Regions from separate parts of the Shewanella sp. WE21 genome, predicted to be linked through region 2. Evidence: predicted binding sites of a transcription regulator. Region 2 holds the regulator's gene; the other holds the start of a gene.
The links. The regulator MetJ, encoded in region 2, represses methionine synthesis genes. The targets are predictions, from matches to a motif close to TAGACGTCTAGACGTCTA.
Positions count from the first base shown of each region.

Region 1 (8,155 bases), 1.8 Mb from region 2:
AGGGTTAAATTACCATGATTTATCTGTTGACCCGGCACTAGATCGGCAATTTCACAGGGCAGTAAATGTGTCAGACTGTTTAAGCTACGCCCCTTTGGGAGCAGCACATGGATTTTTTCTGCCGATTGCTGCCATAACTCACATAATGCGGATAGCGCCTCGGTCTCATAGCTAAAAACGCTAATAACAGTGTCTTGTGCCTGAATGTCCTTAAGACCTAGATCAGTAAAAAGCTGCAATTTATTGGCAGTATCAGCTTGCCAAGCATCACGCTCTGCAAACAAATTTTGCTCGCAAATGAGTCCACCCGTTTTGGCGCTAAAACCGGGAAAGTAGAAATACTTTTTCAAACCATTGGCTTGTAACGATGGCAAACCATGGCAGCCTTCAACCCAATTCTCTGCGCTTAAATACTCTAAATTCAGCCAAATAGGTACAGATTTTGGGGCGTTCTGATGTAAATAAGCCAGCTGCGCTTTTACCTGTTCAGGGAGTTCACAGGCAAAGGCTTCGATGAGCACAGCTCCTGCGACAAACGCTACAGGCAAAGGCTCTTTCCAATGAATAATATTCACACCATTGAAGGTTTGAGTGGCTTTTAGTGGTTCGAGTGTCGGTAAAATATGGGAGAAGCTTGCGAGGTCGTCGACCCACAGATTAACAGGGATCTGATACTCATTGGCTATTTGTTTTGCTAAACGCCAAGTGACGCCAATATCGCCGTAGTTATCAACGACGGTGCAAAAAATATCCCAGTGATTAGAGCGGGCTGTGTTGGTCATGAGTGTGGTATGTCGTTATTCTTAGTTACAAAAAGTAGATAGTTGCAACAAGTCCGAAATATATGCATAAAAAAAGCGGCGTTAAGCCGCTTTAATCAAATGGTTAACAGAATTAATCTTCTAATTCAGCTAAACACATTTCTTCGTAAATTTGCTTAACCCAAGCATCAACACGTTCTTCAGTCAGCTCTGGCTGGCGATCTTCATCGATACCTAAACCAATAAAGTGGTCGTCATCGACTTGACCTTTAGAGGCTTCAAAATTGTAGCTTGCAGTTGGCCAATGGCCGATGATGATACCACCACGGGCCTGAACAATATCGCCAACCATGCCCATGGCATCAAGGAAGTACTCAGCGTAGTCTTCTTGATCACCACAACCAAAAATAGCGACAAGTTTGTCAGTAAAATCAATTTGCTCTAATTCAGGGAAGAAATCATCCCAGTCACATTGCGCTTCACCGTAATACCAGGTCGGGATGCCGAACAGCAGCAAGTCATACTCTGCAATCTGTTCTTTGGTACTTTTGGCGATATCTTTCACCTCAACCATTTTTTTACCCAGTTTTTTCTGGATCATCTTGGCTACAGCTTCGGTGTTACCTGTGTCGCTACCGAAAAAAAGACCTACAGTTGCCATTGTCTATCCTTTAATGTCTAGTTCACTTATTAGGTTAATCTTGCTGGTACTCGTTCAGCACTCAACTTGTTGCTGAAGAATTAATTCGATTAACTGGCTACGGCTGATGTTACTGGCCAATGCCTGCTCATTCAAGGCGTCATACAAATCTTGTGACACCTTTAACTCTATTCGCTTTAATCCGTTGGCTTTATCGCGCTGGATTTGATTGCGTTTGTTGACCTTAAGCTGTTGGCTACGGGACAAAGGATTACTTCTTGGGCGGCCCCGGCGCTTTTCATTGGCAAAAAGGTCAATGGTGGTTCTGTCAGTTGCTTCTTTTGCCATGTTCTTATTGTTAACCGATCCCTGAGCCTTCCCAAGTGATCTGGATAATACCTTTTACAATAAACCCGGCGCAGCCGAGAAATAACACTAACCAAACAATAAATCGACCAAATTTTGGCACGTTACCTTGTTTAAGCACATCGTGGATGGCCATGCCGATAAAGAAAAATATCGAGGCAAAAAACAGGTTCAGGCCGATGGTTTCAATTTGTTCCATGTACTGAGATAACATACTTTCTTAGTCCTTGAGAGTGTTCTAAGGCCAAAAGAGGCGCGAATATATCACAACAAGATGGCGGCTGCCATATGCTTTCGGTCGAGTTTGCTGCTGATTTACATTGAATGTTTGTCAATAAATTCAGACACGATCCGGTTAAAAATGGCGGGTTTTTGCGCATGCAACCAATGACCACATCCTTCAAGTGTTTTTGCCTGTGCCGCGGGGAATTGCGCCATGATAGCGCTTCTGTGCTCGCTAGTGACATAATTTGAGTCGCCGCCGCGAATAAACAGACTTGGTCCAGCATAGCTTTGTACTGGATTTAGTGTCTGATTTTGCCAGCCAATAATATTGGGATAACAAGCTTTTAGGCCACTTAAGTTCAGCTTCCAACGAAAGCCTGTGTCGGTACGTTGCAGGTTTTTAAGTAAAAACTGCGCCGTGGCTTCGTCGATACCTTTGTCAATCAAGTGGTTTAGGGCAAAGCGTCTGTCGGTATGGCCTTCTAAGGGCAGGCTTTCTAATGCGGCAAACACTGTGTCGTGTCTTGGCTCATAGGCGACGGGGGCAATATCTGCTGCCACCATGCTGATAATGCGCTCTGGATGAGCTAACGCCGTCGCCATGGCGATTTTACCGCCCATAGAGTGACCCACAATATGGGCGCGTTCAATAGCCAGTTCGTCGAGCAAGCTGATCATTGCAGTGGCGAGGCGAGGGTAGTCCATTTGATCCCAATGTTCACTTAAACCATGATTGGGCACATCGACACGAATAATTTGATACTGATTTTCTAATACTTGCCCTAGACCTTTGAGGTTATCTAGATTACCGAACAAGCCGTGGATCAAGAGCACTGCGGGTCCTTGGCCTGTGGAAACAAAGTTCATGGTGATTCCTGTTGGAGATTTTTAGCTTAGCGTGACGCGAATTGTGCCCTTAATGCCGTTGGCTTGACAAGTCAGTTGCCATTTCTATAGTGGGAGCGGCCAGTAACTTGTGTGCTTTTTCGGCAATTGTCGATTAACTGCTAGTTTGCTGTGCTATTTCCCGCACTTTTAGAATAATGGCGCTTTATCAGATTGATAGAGATAGATACACTGGTAACAGATCGCAATGATCTGCCCCGATCGCTGTGGTACACTTTTTTCGGTTAAGCCTGTCGAATAACAAAGGATAATTAAGGTTATGAAATATATCGAAGTAGATGAAGAGCTCTATCGTCATATTGCCAGCAAAACAGAACGTATTGGTGAGAGCGCCTCTGACATTCTTCGTCGATTACTCGGCCTGTCCGTCGATGCGGTCGAACAACCTCAGCCTTTGGCGATTAGCCAACCGAGCCTTGAAGCTGAACCTATTCAGCCCGTCGCGGCGCAAACAGTGCCAGCAGTGAATGATTTTAGTCGCTTAGTCGATGAACATCAGTTATCGCAGCAAAAAGGCGCAGTAGGTCGTTTTCTGTTTTTGCTCGAAAGTTTGTATCAATTAGCCCCAGAGCAATTCTCACAAATTTTGCAGATCCAAGGGCGCGATCGTTTGTATTTTGCTCGCTCTAAGGAGCAACTGCTCGAAGCGAGTGCTTCGGCTAACCCAAAAGAAATTGGTACAAGTGGTTTCTGGGTAACGAGTAACAACAATACCGCCAAGAAACGCACTATTTTATCGGAAGTTTTAGTGCAATTTGGTTGTGATGCGACAGTAGCAGCGGGTATCGCCGAGCGCGTTTAATCCGCGGATGAGCCAAGTTAGTACGACATTTTTCTACTTTTTCTAATTGTAATTGAGTGCAGGAGAGCCATAGGTGGCAATACATCAAAGGGCAGGACAAATCGCTAATCAGACGGATCTGGTCAATATTCCAAAACTGATGAGCCATTATTACAGCATCACGCCAAATATGGATGACGTACAACAACGCGTCACCTTTGGCACTTCTGGGCACAGAGGCTGCGCCTTCAATGGCAGTTTTAACCAACAACACATTTGGGCGATTACCCAAGCTGTGGTGGACTACCGTCAATCGGCAAATATCGATGGGCCGCTGATCCTTGGGATTGACACCCATGCGTTATCCTATGCGGCCTATTTGTCGGCCATTGAAGTGCTGGCGGCAAATAAAGTCACAGTGAAAATCCAACAGAACGACGGATTTACGCCAACGCCAGTGGTTTCCCATGGGGTGATTTGCGCCAATCGCGAAGCCAATATTACGGGTGCGGCATTGTCCGATGGTTTGATCATTACGCCTTCCCACAATCCGCCTCAAGATGGTGGGATTAAATACAATCCACCCCATGGCGGACCGGCCGAAGGTAATATCACCGCTTGGATTGAATCGCGGGCCAATGATTACTTGCGCCAAGCGTTAGCTGGCGTGCAAAAATTAGCGTATGCCGAAGCGCTGGCATCAGGCTATGTCAACGCCATTGATTTGATCACGCCTTATGTGGCTGATTTAGACAATGTCATCGACATGCAGGCGATTGCCAACGCTAAGCTGCGTATCGGCGTTGACCCGCTCGGTGGTTCAGGGATTTTCTATTGGGCACCGATTGCCGCGCGTTATGGGCTCGATATCACGTTAGTTAATGATAAGGTTGATCCAAGCTTTAGCTTTATGCCGCTGGATAAAGACGGCAAAATCCGCATGGATTGCTCATCTCCCTACGCGATGGCCGGGTTACTCGCCCATAAAGAATCCTTTGATTTATGCCTTGGTAATGATCCCGATTATGACCGTCACGGCATCGTTTGCCCTGGTACGGGTTTGATGGATCCGAATCATTATCTTGCGGTCGCTATTGATTATTTACTGACACACAGACCAGATTGGAGCGATACCTTAGCCATAGGTAAAACCTTAGTATCGAGTGCGCTTATCGATAAAATCTGTGCTTTCCACGGCAAAAAGTTACTCGAAGTGCCTGTGGGCTTTAAGTGGTTTGTCGACGGTTTAGCCGAAGCCACAATCGCCTTTGGCGGTGAAGAGAGTGCTGGCGCGGCATTTTTACGCCGTGATGGCAGCACATGGTGCACAGATAAAGACGGCTTCATTTTAGGATTACTTGCCGCAGAAATTCTTGCGGTGACAGGTAAAACCCCAGGTCAGCGTCACCAAGAGTTAGTAAAACAATTTGGCCAAAGTTTCTATAAGCGTATCGATAGCCCAATCAGTCTTGAAAACAAGGCCAAATTTGCGTTATTGAATGCTGAAACCTTAAATGCCACTGTGCTTGCAGGTGAGTCAATCGAAAACGTGTTAACCCATGCGCCGGGCAATAATGCGGCCATTGGTGGCATCAAAGTGACTACGGCGAATGGTTGGTTTGCGGCGCGTCCATCGGGCACGGAAGCGTTATTTAAGATCTACGGCGAGAGTTTTATCAGTGAGCAGCATTTGGCTGAGATCATCAAAGATGCGCAGGCATTAATTGATAAGGCGCTAAAAGCTTAATGCAGTAGTAGGTTTAGCTAACGTCTCAAAATAAAAAACGCACTCAGATTTGAGTGCGTTTTTGTTTGTGTCTAATTCAGCTGTGAGTAGTTGATCTAATACTGATTTGACCGTATTTAGTACTCGATATGGCAACTCGGTAAGTTATTCTTATCGATGTAATTTTGATGATATTCCTCAGCCACATGGAACTGTTGAAGTGGCACTATTTCAGTGACGATATGGCGTAATCCCCAACGGCCCGAGCGGGCAAAAGCTAACTTTGAGGCTTCTGCGGCCGCTTTTTGCTCACGGTCGTGGAAGAAAATGGTACTGCGATATTGAGTGCCAATATCTCCGCCTTGCATGTTCAGACTCGTTGGATTGTGGTTTTTCCAAAATACATCGAGCAAGTCTTCATAACTGACAAGGGCGGGATCGAATTCCACTTGCACCACTTCGGCATGGCCCGTTTTGCCTTTTTTGACTTCTTCATAGCTCGTCGCCGCATTATTGCCGCCCATATAGCCGCAGGTGGCATTGGATACGCCGTTCACTTGTCTAAAAAAATACTCTACGCCCCAGAAACAGCCGGCACCAAAGGTTGCTAACGCCATAATTAAATCCAATAGAAGTCTAGATGGCTAAGGATTGTGATAAAACTTGAGTGCAAAAGCAAGCCTCAAGCTGGAATATTTATCATGGGAAATTCTTAGGGAATGTCCTAAGAATTTAACAATCTGCTTAGTTGAATGTCATTCCGCTTAAAACTGGGTCCTACGGCAATAAATGTCTGAGAACAGCACTAAAAACATGTGTTAGTATTGAAGCCGTTTTTTAGGTGCGAGTGAGACTAACCGCGGTGAGATAAATGCTTAAGTGGTTATTACTGCCTGTACTTATGCTATTGCGCCAATACTGTTACACATCATTATAAGGAGAATTCTGTGTTACAAGCTCTGTTAGATTCAAAGGATTTTTTAGCGCTCACCTTAGCCCATCCTGAACAGTTCGATGGCGAATTTTCATTTAACTTAGGCGATCATACTCAAGTGGAAGTGTGGGATACCGGTGTTATTGTTTTCGAACCAGTAAAGAATGAAGGAAAAGATATTGTGCTTTCCTGCGGTGTTCACGGTAACGAGACCGCGCCCATTGAACTCTGCAATAGCTTAATTAAACAACTTCTACAGCAAAAGATCATCGCAAAGCAGCGCACTTTATTTCTCATTGGTAACCCATTAGCGATTAATAACGGCACGCGGATTATTGACGAAAACATGAATCGTCTCTTTAGTGGTGAGCATTCCAATCCACCAGGGTTAGTGAACCCTGAGCGAGTACGCGCGAAAAAACTCGAAGCCTATGTCGATCGTTTTTATACTGCGGTTGCCGATGGACGTCAGCGCATCCATTATGATCTGCACACGGCGATGCGCGCTTCGAAGCATGAAAAGTTCGCTATCTATCCCTATCGTCCTGGGCGCGCCTTTAGCGGCGAGCAAATTATGTTTTTAGCCGCAAGCGGCGTCGATACAGTACTTTTCCACCATGAACCGACCACGACCTTCAGCTATTTTTCCTCTGAACGCTACGGTGCCGATGCCTTTACCATTGAGCTTGGCAAAGTGTATCCCATGGGGCAGAACGACATGACGCGTTTTATCGTCACCCATGAAATGTTCATGCGCTTGATCACCGCTAAGCCGTTGGAGCTGGATGCATTTGATGCCGATAAGGTTAACTTGTACCAAGTGTGCCGCGTCATCAATAAACATTTCGATGATTTTGAATTTACCTTCGCAACTGATGTCGAAAACTTCAGATCTTTCCCGAAGGGCTTTGTTTTAGCGCGGGAAGGTGGGCAAGAAATTAAAGTGGAACATGAGTTTGAGTCTGTCGTGTTCCCTAATACCAAAGTGCCTATTGGCAATCGCACTGTGATTTGCCTGATCCCTGCGGTGAATGCGGACGTGCGTTAGGCTTGTAAAGCAATATATACATGCGTGGCAGGGATAACTTGTGGTTTGAGCTATGCCAATGGTTGATAGGTAGTTTACGTTAACGTAATGTTCGTCGGGCATATTCGTATAAACAGACGCATCAAACGCTTTGATGCGTAATGAGATAACAAGAGCACAATATGAGCAAAGCAACACTCAACACTGATACAGTGCACCGTGTCGGCTTCTTGGATAAGGCATCGCTACACATTCCTATCCTTCGAATTCTACAAGCCGACGGCACCACTTATGAAACCGCGGTTTTGCCTGTGATAGATGAAACCTTAGCCACTAAAATTTACGATACCTGTGTATTCACTCGGGTACTTGATGAACGTATGCTTGGCGCCCAGCGTCAAGGACGCATCAGCTTCTACATGACCTGTACGGGTGAAGAAGCGGCGATTGTCGGCAGTGTGGCCGCACTCGATCAAGAAGATGTGATCCTCGCACAATATCGTGAGCATGCGGCGCTGCGTTATCGCGGCTTTACCACTGAACAGTTTATGAATCAGATGTTCAGTAACGAGAAAGATCTTGGTAAAGGTCGCCAAATGCCAATCCATTACGGCAGTGCGGCATTGCATTATCAAACGATTTCGTCACCGTTAGCCACGCAAATCCCGCAGGCGACTGGTGTGGGCTACAGCTTAAAAATGCAAGGTAAGCGCAAAGTCGCGGTTTGTTATTTTGGCGAAGGCGCTGCATCGGAAGGGGATTTTCATGCTGGCCTAAACATGGCCGCGG
Region 1 is NZ_CP023019.1:4,398,233-4,406,387, forward strand. Features, by position in the region: gene earP (elongation factor P maturation arginine rhamnosyltransferase EarP) at 1-782, opposite strand, end outside; gene fldA (flavodoxin FldA) at 895-1,422, opposite strand; gene ybfE (LexA regulated protein) at 1,477-1,749, opposite strand; gene CKQ84_RS19640 (DUF2788 domain-containing protein) at 1,760-1,981, opposite strand; gene CKQ84_RS19645 (alpha/beta fold hydrolase) at 2,083-2,859, opposite strand; gene seqA (replication initiation negative regulator SeqA) at 3,158-3,700, shown strand; gene pgm (phosphoglucomutase (alpha-D-glucose-1,6-bisphosphate-dependent)) at 3,774-5,426, shown strand; gene msrA (peptide-methionine (S)-S-oxide reductase MsrA) at 5,543-6,022, opposite strand; gene astE (succinylglutamate desuccinylase) at 6,353-7,387, shown strand; gene CKQ84_RS19670 (thiamine pyrophosphate-dependent dehydrogenase E1 component subunit alpha) at 7,549-8,155, shown strand, end outside.
Region 1: a site for MetJ is predicted at 6,035-6,052, ahead of msrA (peptide-methionine (S)-S-oxide reductase MsrA). Genes of this name have one in related genera too.

Region 2 (8,155 bases):
ACAATTCTGGATATTGCAGCGTCAAACTGGCGCTGGCACTGATATCTAAGGCCACCAGCTCATCGCAGTTAACTTGCTCTAATTGCTCGAATAAATGTTCATACTGCCAAGGCGTTGCTTCAGTATTAAACTCTGTTTGCCACGCGGCAAGATTAATGCCAGTGGATTTAATCAAGGCTTTACTCGAACTGACTAAACCGACTAACTCAACACTAGCTTCGAGTTCATGGTCTAGTGAGGGTGAAACCGACTTAAACAGATCGATCCAAGCCTCACCGATATTACCCACACCGAGCAGCAGGACGCCAATGCGTTTACGCGGGCCAGCGCAGCGACGGTGAACTTTTTGGGTTAACAGATTCACCTGTGACTGGGGCACTAACGTCACTAAACTTAAATCGCCACTGAACAAAGGTTTAGCATCACGGCTCAGTAAACGCGCGAAGCTGCGGCGATAATGTTCGGCGTCGGCACTTACTAATGCGACTAAACCAAAATCTGTGTTGATCTGCTGCTCGCTGATCCCTAATGCTTCTGCCTCGGCATCGAGTAATCTTTGAACTTGTTTTTGATTCTCAGCGGTATAGGCAAGTTCAACCCTTTGATGGGCAGAGGTCCAATGGGCCAATGGCGTTAAACCTGCGGCGATCAATAGATCTAATAAACGGGTTAACTCACCCGTGAGTTTAAAGCCGAACAGGACAACAGCATTAAGATTAGTCACCACAGGCGCGCTCGCCGACGAACTGTGGGGCGCGATTAAGGTAAAGTCGGTGTGGGACGCATAACTTGAACGCACCGCTAAGCTCACTTCGGTATTGAATAACGGCTGCAAAGTGCGCGAATGCAATACTGGCGAGCCCAAACGCGCTAGGCGATCGGCTTCGGCAAGTGACATACTTTTCAGTAACTTGGCATCGTTGATTTTATTAGGATCGGCGTTGAACACCCCTTCCACATCGGTCCAAATGGTCACGCGCTCGATATCGGCGAGACTAGCAATCAGGCTGGCACTAAAATCTGAACCATTACGGCCAAGTAATAGGGTATCGCCACGCTCGTTAGCACAGATAAAACCTGTGATCACTAAGCGTTCATTTGGATGCGCGGCTAATAGGGCTTGTACTTTAGCGCGGGATTCTTGTACCCGAATTTGTGGCACAGCGGCTTCATCGGCCACTAAAATTGAACAGGCATCCACATGGCTTGCTGCCACGCCAGATTCGCGCAGCAGCGCCGCCATTAAACGTGCCGACCAACGTTCGCCAAAGCTCACCACATGGTTGATTTGGTATTCGTTGCGCTCATCTAAAGACAACAAGCTGATGAGTTGCGCTTTATCAGTGGCCAAACGCTCACGCAGATCTCGGGCTTGTTCATTCGACAACAACTGCTCAATCAACCCCTGTTGGTAACTGATCAGCACTTGTAATTCTTCTTGCCATAGCTGACCCGCATCACGCAGCGCTAATAATTTATACAGGAAATTCGTGCTTTTACCCGCTGCAGAGACCACCACGAGATCATCACTATGACCGTGGGTTAACAGGATATGGGCGACTCGGCGATAACAATCGGCATCCGCTAAACTGGAGCCACCAAATTTATGTAAGTGACAACGTGCCATCTATTATTCCTCTACTGACAAGCCGCAACGGCGGCTAATCCTGCTTGAATATCTGCAACTAAATCGGCGGCATCTTCAATACCCACCGATAGACGCAATAGGGTGTCCTTAATACCAGCCTCGAAGCGCGCCTGCGGCTCCATGGCTCTGTGGGTCATAGTTGCGGGCACGGCCACTAAACTTTCGACGCCACCTAAACTTTCCGCCACGCTAAATAAGCTGAGTGCACCTAAAAAGGCCACCACTTCGGCCTCACCGCCTTTGAGCTCAAAACTCAGCATAGCGCCAAAGCCCTGTTGTTGCTTGGCCGCAATGGCGTGACCAGGGTGATCCGCAAGACCGGGGTAATAGACTTTGCTCACCACAGGGCTTTGGGTTAATACCTCAATAATACGCTGGGCATTGGCTTGATGCTCGCGAATACGCACCGCTAAGGTACGCAGGCCGCGCAGGGTCAGATAACTGTCGAAGGCTGACCCCGTTAAGCCTAGAGTGTTCGACCACCAATGTAAGCTTTCGCCGATTTGCGCGTCTTTGGCGACCACAGCGCCGCCGACCACATCGCTGTGACCATTGATATATTTAGTGGTGGAGTGGATAACGATATCCGCGCCTAACAATAGGGGTTGTTGCAATATTGGCGATAAAAAAGTGTTATCGACCACCACCAGCGCGCTGACCTCATGGCTCGCCTTAGCAATGGCTTCGATATCTACCACACGCAATAACGGGTTCGATGGGGTTTCGAGCCACACCATCTTAGGATTCTGCGCAATGGCGGCGGCTAACGCTTGGCTGTCGGTTTGGTCGACCACAATGAGCTTAAACTGGCCTTTCTTCGCCAAGTTGGTAAATAAACGGTAGGAACCACCATAGCAATCATGGGGCACAACTAATAGGTCATCGGGGCCGAGCAAAGTAGTCACTAAGGTGATGGCCGCCATGCCAGTGCACGTCACTATGCCAGTGGCGCCCTTTTCTAATTGCGCTAATGCTTCGCCTAAAATGCAGCGCGTTGGGTTGCCTGAACGACTGTAATCGAATTCGCGGGGATTTTTATGACCATCGAAGGCGTAATTAGTCGACAAATAAATCGGTGGCACAACTGCGCCATATTGAGTATCGCTTTCGATACCCTGACGCACTGCCAGTGTGGCTAATTGACGCTCTGCCATGGGTGGACTCCTAAATTCGATAGACTGATAGAGATGTCTGGACGTCTAAATGTACCTAAGCCCAACGCCATCGTCAATAGGCGTGAAGACGTTTAGACGTCTGAACATAAAGAAATCTGTTTGCAATCACAAAGAAATAGTAGCAATAATTTGACTGTTCTTTGTAAGGGTTTAAAATCTGCCCCGAATTTAGCGTTATAACAGGTGAGTCAATGACTGAATGGAATGGGGAATACATCAGCCCCTATGCTGAACATGGCAAGAAGAATGAACAAGTAAAAAAAATTACTGTGTCTATTCCGCTCAAAGTGCTTAAGGTCCTCACGGACGAACGTACTCGTCGTCAGGTCAATAATTTGCGTCACGCCACCAACAGCGAGCTGTTGTGTGAGGCATTTTTGCACGCCTACACTGGCCAGCCATTGCCCAACGATGAAGATCTGTCAAAAGATAATCCAGACAGCATTCCCGCTGAAGCCAAGTTGTTGATGGATCAAATGGGAATAGAGTGGGAAGACATGGAATAGCGACTCGTCGCTTTCAAAGTCATATCACAGTGCTCATCAATAGGGATCGTTAACGATCCCTTTTTGTTTATACCCAAGCGACTTCAAACTTTAAATTTCACCATCTTGAGTTGGTTTGGGATATAGGAAATCCTATGTTTTCTATGATAGATCCACAGACACTCGCCTTAGCCTCGCTGGTCGTGTTTCTGGGCGCATTAACCCAAAGTCTTATTGGGTTTGGGCTTGCGGTTGTCGCCAGTCCTTTGCTGTATATCGTCGATCCACAACTTGTACCTGCGCCTGTTATTGCTATGGGTTTCTCCATCGCCCTGCTGACCTTAGTGCGTGAACGCGGTCACTTAGAATTCAATGGCTTGCAATATGCGCTCCTAGGTCGCGTGCCCGGCGGTTTTATCGGCGCGAGTTTATTGCTGTTTGCGCCTCAACCCATACTGGGTTTATCCATCGCCGCCATTGTGACTGTCGCAGTGATCCTCAGCCTGTATAAATTCAGCCTGCCAGTGAATAAGAAAACCCTCTTCGGTGCGGGCGTGGTTTCAGGGATCTTCGGCAATATCGCCGCAATTGGTGGCCCGCCGATGGCGATTTTGTTAGCAGGCAAAGATGCCTCGCAGTTTCGCGCAGCCCTGTCGGCCTTCTTCATTTTTAGCTCCATGATTGCATTGGTCATTTTAGCGATCACTGGCTTATTAGAATTAAAACATCTTTGGCTGTCGTTGATGCTGCTCCCCTCAGTGATTTTAGGTTACTTAGTCGCAGGACGATTAGTGGGCCATGTCGATAAAGAGAAGACAAAGATGGCGACGTTAGTCCTGTGCAGTATCAGCGCCTTAGTGCTAACAGTGAAGTCGGTTATCGAGTTATTACCCCAATAAGCGTCCTGCTTGTACTGGCAAACCTTCTCAAGATTCAAACAATAAAAAAGCACTGACATTGCCAGTGCTTTTTCTTTATCTATCAATATGTAAAGCCAGCTTACACTCAGCTTAAATAGCTTTGCCCTGCGTACACAATAAAGTGTCTTAAAGCGAGTACGCCCGTTAAGCTCGCGCAGGCAACCATGATCATCGCGCCCTTAGTGTGGCGAGTCGCGGCGGGTAGCAGCATAAACAGCAATGGAATACCAAAACCTATACCGACAACGCCTATCCAGAACACGCTTGCCCATAACCCAGAAGTTAACGATGCTAAGGCCGCAGCCGCCGCGCCGCCCTTGAAGTACAAGGCGCAGAACAACATGAACAGGAACAGAATTTCAATCGCCATCACAGGCAATTCTAAACCGTGCATCTTCACTAAAGTTTTGTCGTGGCTGTCAGTCTTAAACATCAGCAACGCCAGTACCGCATTTGCCGCAGCGCCCGCCGATAAACCCGACACTAAAAACAGCGCAGGCAGTACCGCAGTGTTGAGCATAGGATAGGCATTCATCGCCGAAATCAAGAAGCCAGTGTAAGCCCCTACGCCAATGGCCAGGACAAACAACAATACTTCAATCAGCTTTCGAAATGGCATAAGTAACTTAGCGATAGGTGTTAGGAAACCCAAACCCCATTTTGGTAAGTCATCCCGCAGCACAATAATGGCGTACGCAAAAGCTAAGGGAGAATACGCCAGCAGCGCCAGCACCCCGATTGCCATCACAGACTGGAAGTTATAGTGAATTAAGATCAACCAAAAGTGGAATGGTTTGGTTAAGTCAAACACTAAACAAGCTAGACCTAAGCTAATTGCTACAGGCCCAATAATGGCTGCCGCCTTAAGAATGCTGCTTTCAGCTCCCGCGCTGAGTTCCTTATTCGCCCAGCGCAAACCAATGCCAATCAGTAAACTGCCCGCGGATAACCCCGCCATAAACAGGTAAACGGCGATGACCCAGTGCCAAGTGACAGGATCATATTGCGCCATGTCGCCCCAAGTATTGTTCATAATCAAATCCCCCCTCTTTTGGTAGGAACGCGATATACCCTAGGTTTAGTGCCCAAATGGGTTTTATCTTGGTAAGTGATTTTAGTGTTGAGCATGATGGCCACTTCACTGCGTGGATCATTGGCATCACCAAACACTAAGGCATCGGTTGGACACACAGTCACACACGCTGGCTCTTCGCCCCGTGCTAAACGCGTATCCTTACAGAAGTTACACTTATCCGCCGCCTTGGTTTCTGGGTTCATAAAGCGCACTTTATAAGGGCACGCTGCCACACAGTACATACAACCGACACACTTCTCGGTATGGATAGAGATAATGCCATCTTCACCCACATAGGCCGCGCCTGTTGGGCACACTTTAACGCAGGGTGCATCTTCACATTGCTGGCAAGATACCCTGTGATATTTGAAATGCAGATTGGGCATCTCACCAAAGGGGCCTTCCACACGCACTTGCAGACGAGTTACGCCTTCGGGTACGCCATTTTCACTGCGACACGCCACGTTACAAGCTTGGCAGCCGATGCACTTATTCTCGTCGTGCACCATTACATATCGTTTATTCATTTAAGCCTCCGATTAGCGCTTTGCCAGCGTGACGCCCGTGGTGTGCACTGTCATGCCACACACAGGAGCAGTAACGTGCGGCAGTAAGTTACCGCAGTGGATACCTTTGCCCGTTGCTCTGACCAACTCTTTGTTCTTAGAACCAAAGCCCATGTAAGCAAACACAGTATCTTGGCGGATACCCGGCGTGACTAAGGCATGGCCTTCTTCTGTGCCAACACTGCTGGTGAGGCGGATTGGGTCGCCATTGCTGATCCCTAACTTGCCCGCAGTAACGGGGTGAACCCACACAGCGTTATCCGACATCAGGTTAGCGAGCATAGGCACATTGTGGGTGGCGCCATTGGTGTGCACCGCCACTTTGCCTTGGATAAAGTACAACTCATCTGCTTTTTTAAGATTCACTTCGCGGAACTTGATCACCCCACGGCCCGGTGCCATGGCTTCGACTTTCGCGGAAGTGAGTTCAATCTTGCCACTAGGGGTTTTAAAGGTCAGTGCACTGGCGTAAGTGCCGTCTTCATCGGCTGGCCGCGCATTGGGGTATGCCTTAATAAACTCGGCAACCATCTTAGGCTCGCACAACATAATTGGCTTACCGAAGCTCACGAAACCTTCGTCTTTGATACGGCGCAGCAGGTCAGTGTCGCGGTTCACCTGCAGCATTTGCAGGGTTTCCATGTTTTCCCATGGATAGAACTCGCCAAGACCCATAGCCACACCCACATCCTTAAAGATCTGCCAAGAAGGCTTAGTATCACCTAAGGTTTCAACGACCCGTTGGCGCACATAATAGGCCGGATTTTTACCTGACTTATCAGCAATTTCTTCATCACGTTCAAGATAAGTTGACTCAGGTAAAATCACGTCCGCATAGGCGGCGGTTTCGCTGATATACACATCACACACGGCGATAAAGTCGAGCTTTTTCATCGCTTCAACAACGCGCGCCCTGTCTGTCATGGTTTGCATTGGGTTAGTGCGTGACATCACCCAGCCGTGTAACTGGTAAGGAACAGCGCTTAACGTGGCATCGAGAATGGTTTGGTAAACGCCGCCCGATGTCCACATCATGGCGTACTGTTCTTCCACCTGATCGATACGTTTCGCTGCTGGTTTTGGCATGTCTTTCACGCCAGGTTTTGCCAATACGGGCGCAACCGCTTCACCGGCAAGCTTGTTGTAATCACCGGGTTTCTGGCCGATATAAATCCCGCCCTTACGCTCGATGTTACCAATCAAGACGTTAGCGGCGTAAAGGGCGCGGCGCATCTCAAACTCTTCGGTGGTAAAGGTGGCTCTGTGACCAAAATCGACCACAGCATGGGGCGCTTTAGCGGCATATTCGTGGGCGATACGACGAATGTCTTTGGCAGGCACATCGGAGATGGTTTCAGCCCATTCAGGGGTATAGGCTTTAACTTCGGCGGCAAAGGCTTCGAAGCCTTCCACATAGCGCGCGACAAATGCCTTGTCGTAAAGATTATCTTCAATCAATACATGACATAACGCCAAGGCGACGGCCACGTCTGTTCCGGGACGAATGGCGTACCATTCATCGGCCTTGTCGGCCACAATGGAGAATCTTGGCTCGAACACCACCAGCTTGGCACCTTTGTCCATCTGCGCCGCCATCATGCCGCGGGTTTCGGACATATTGATGCCTTCGTACAGGTTATGGCCGAAGTTAATGATGTATTTAGAATTACTTAAATCACGTTTGACCTTAGTGCCAAAAATAGCCTTAGCGGCAATTTCATAACCACCTGGGCAAGTCGACGCGTGGGTAAAGGTATTTGGACTACCAAAGGCGGTCGCAAGGTGAAACAAATGCTTTTCTTGTGAGCCAGATTTTGACGAGAATGCCACGGCTTCTGGGCCATGTTCTTTTTTGATTTTATTGAGGTTTTCAGCGATTAATTTATAAGCCTCATCCCAACTGATCTCAGCCCATTTGCCTTCGCCGCGCTCACCGACCCGCTTTAACGGTTTAACGATACGCTGTGGATCGTACAATAAACTATGGCCTGCGCCGCCACGGGCACATACTTTACCGCCAAAGGATTTAGCGGCCTTGTTGCCACTAATGAAGACGTTCTTGCCCTCAATCACCCGCGCCGAAATCGGGCAGCGAGTCGAACACATTTCACAAATACTGGCAATGTCTTTGCCCATGCCCTTTAGCTGCTTATTCTCTAATGCCGCTAAGCTGCCCGGCAGCAGACTGGCCAGCGCACACGTGGCGCTGCTCGCTCCTGCTCCCTTTAAAAAGGTTCGCCTATTAAGCTCAATCATGGTTACCTCCATCACGCTCATCCCACCCGT
Region 2 is NZ_CP023019.1:2,551,973-2,560,127, reverse strand. Features, by position in the region: gene CKQ84_RS11140 (bifunctional aspartate kinase/homoserine dehydrogenase II) at 1-1,627, opposite strand, end outside; gene metB (cystathionine gamma-synthase) at 1,639-2,802, opposite strand; gene metJ (met regulon transcriptional regulator MetJ) at 3,015-3,329, shown strand; gene CKQ84_RS11125 (sulfite exporter TauE/SafE family protein) at 3,464-4,207, shown strand; gene nrfD (NrfD/PsrC family molybdoenzyme membrane anchor subunit) at 4,314-5,261, opposite strand; gene CKQ84_RS11115 (4Fe-4S dicluster domain-containing protein) at 5,264-5,830, opposite strand; gene phsA (thiosulfate reductase PhsA) at 5,843-8,125, opposite strand.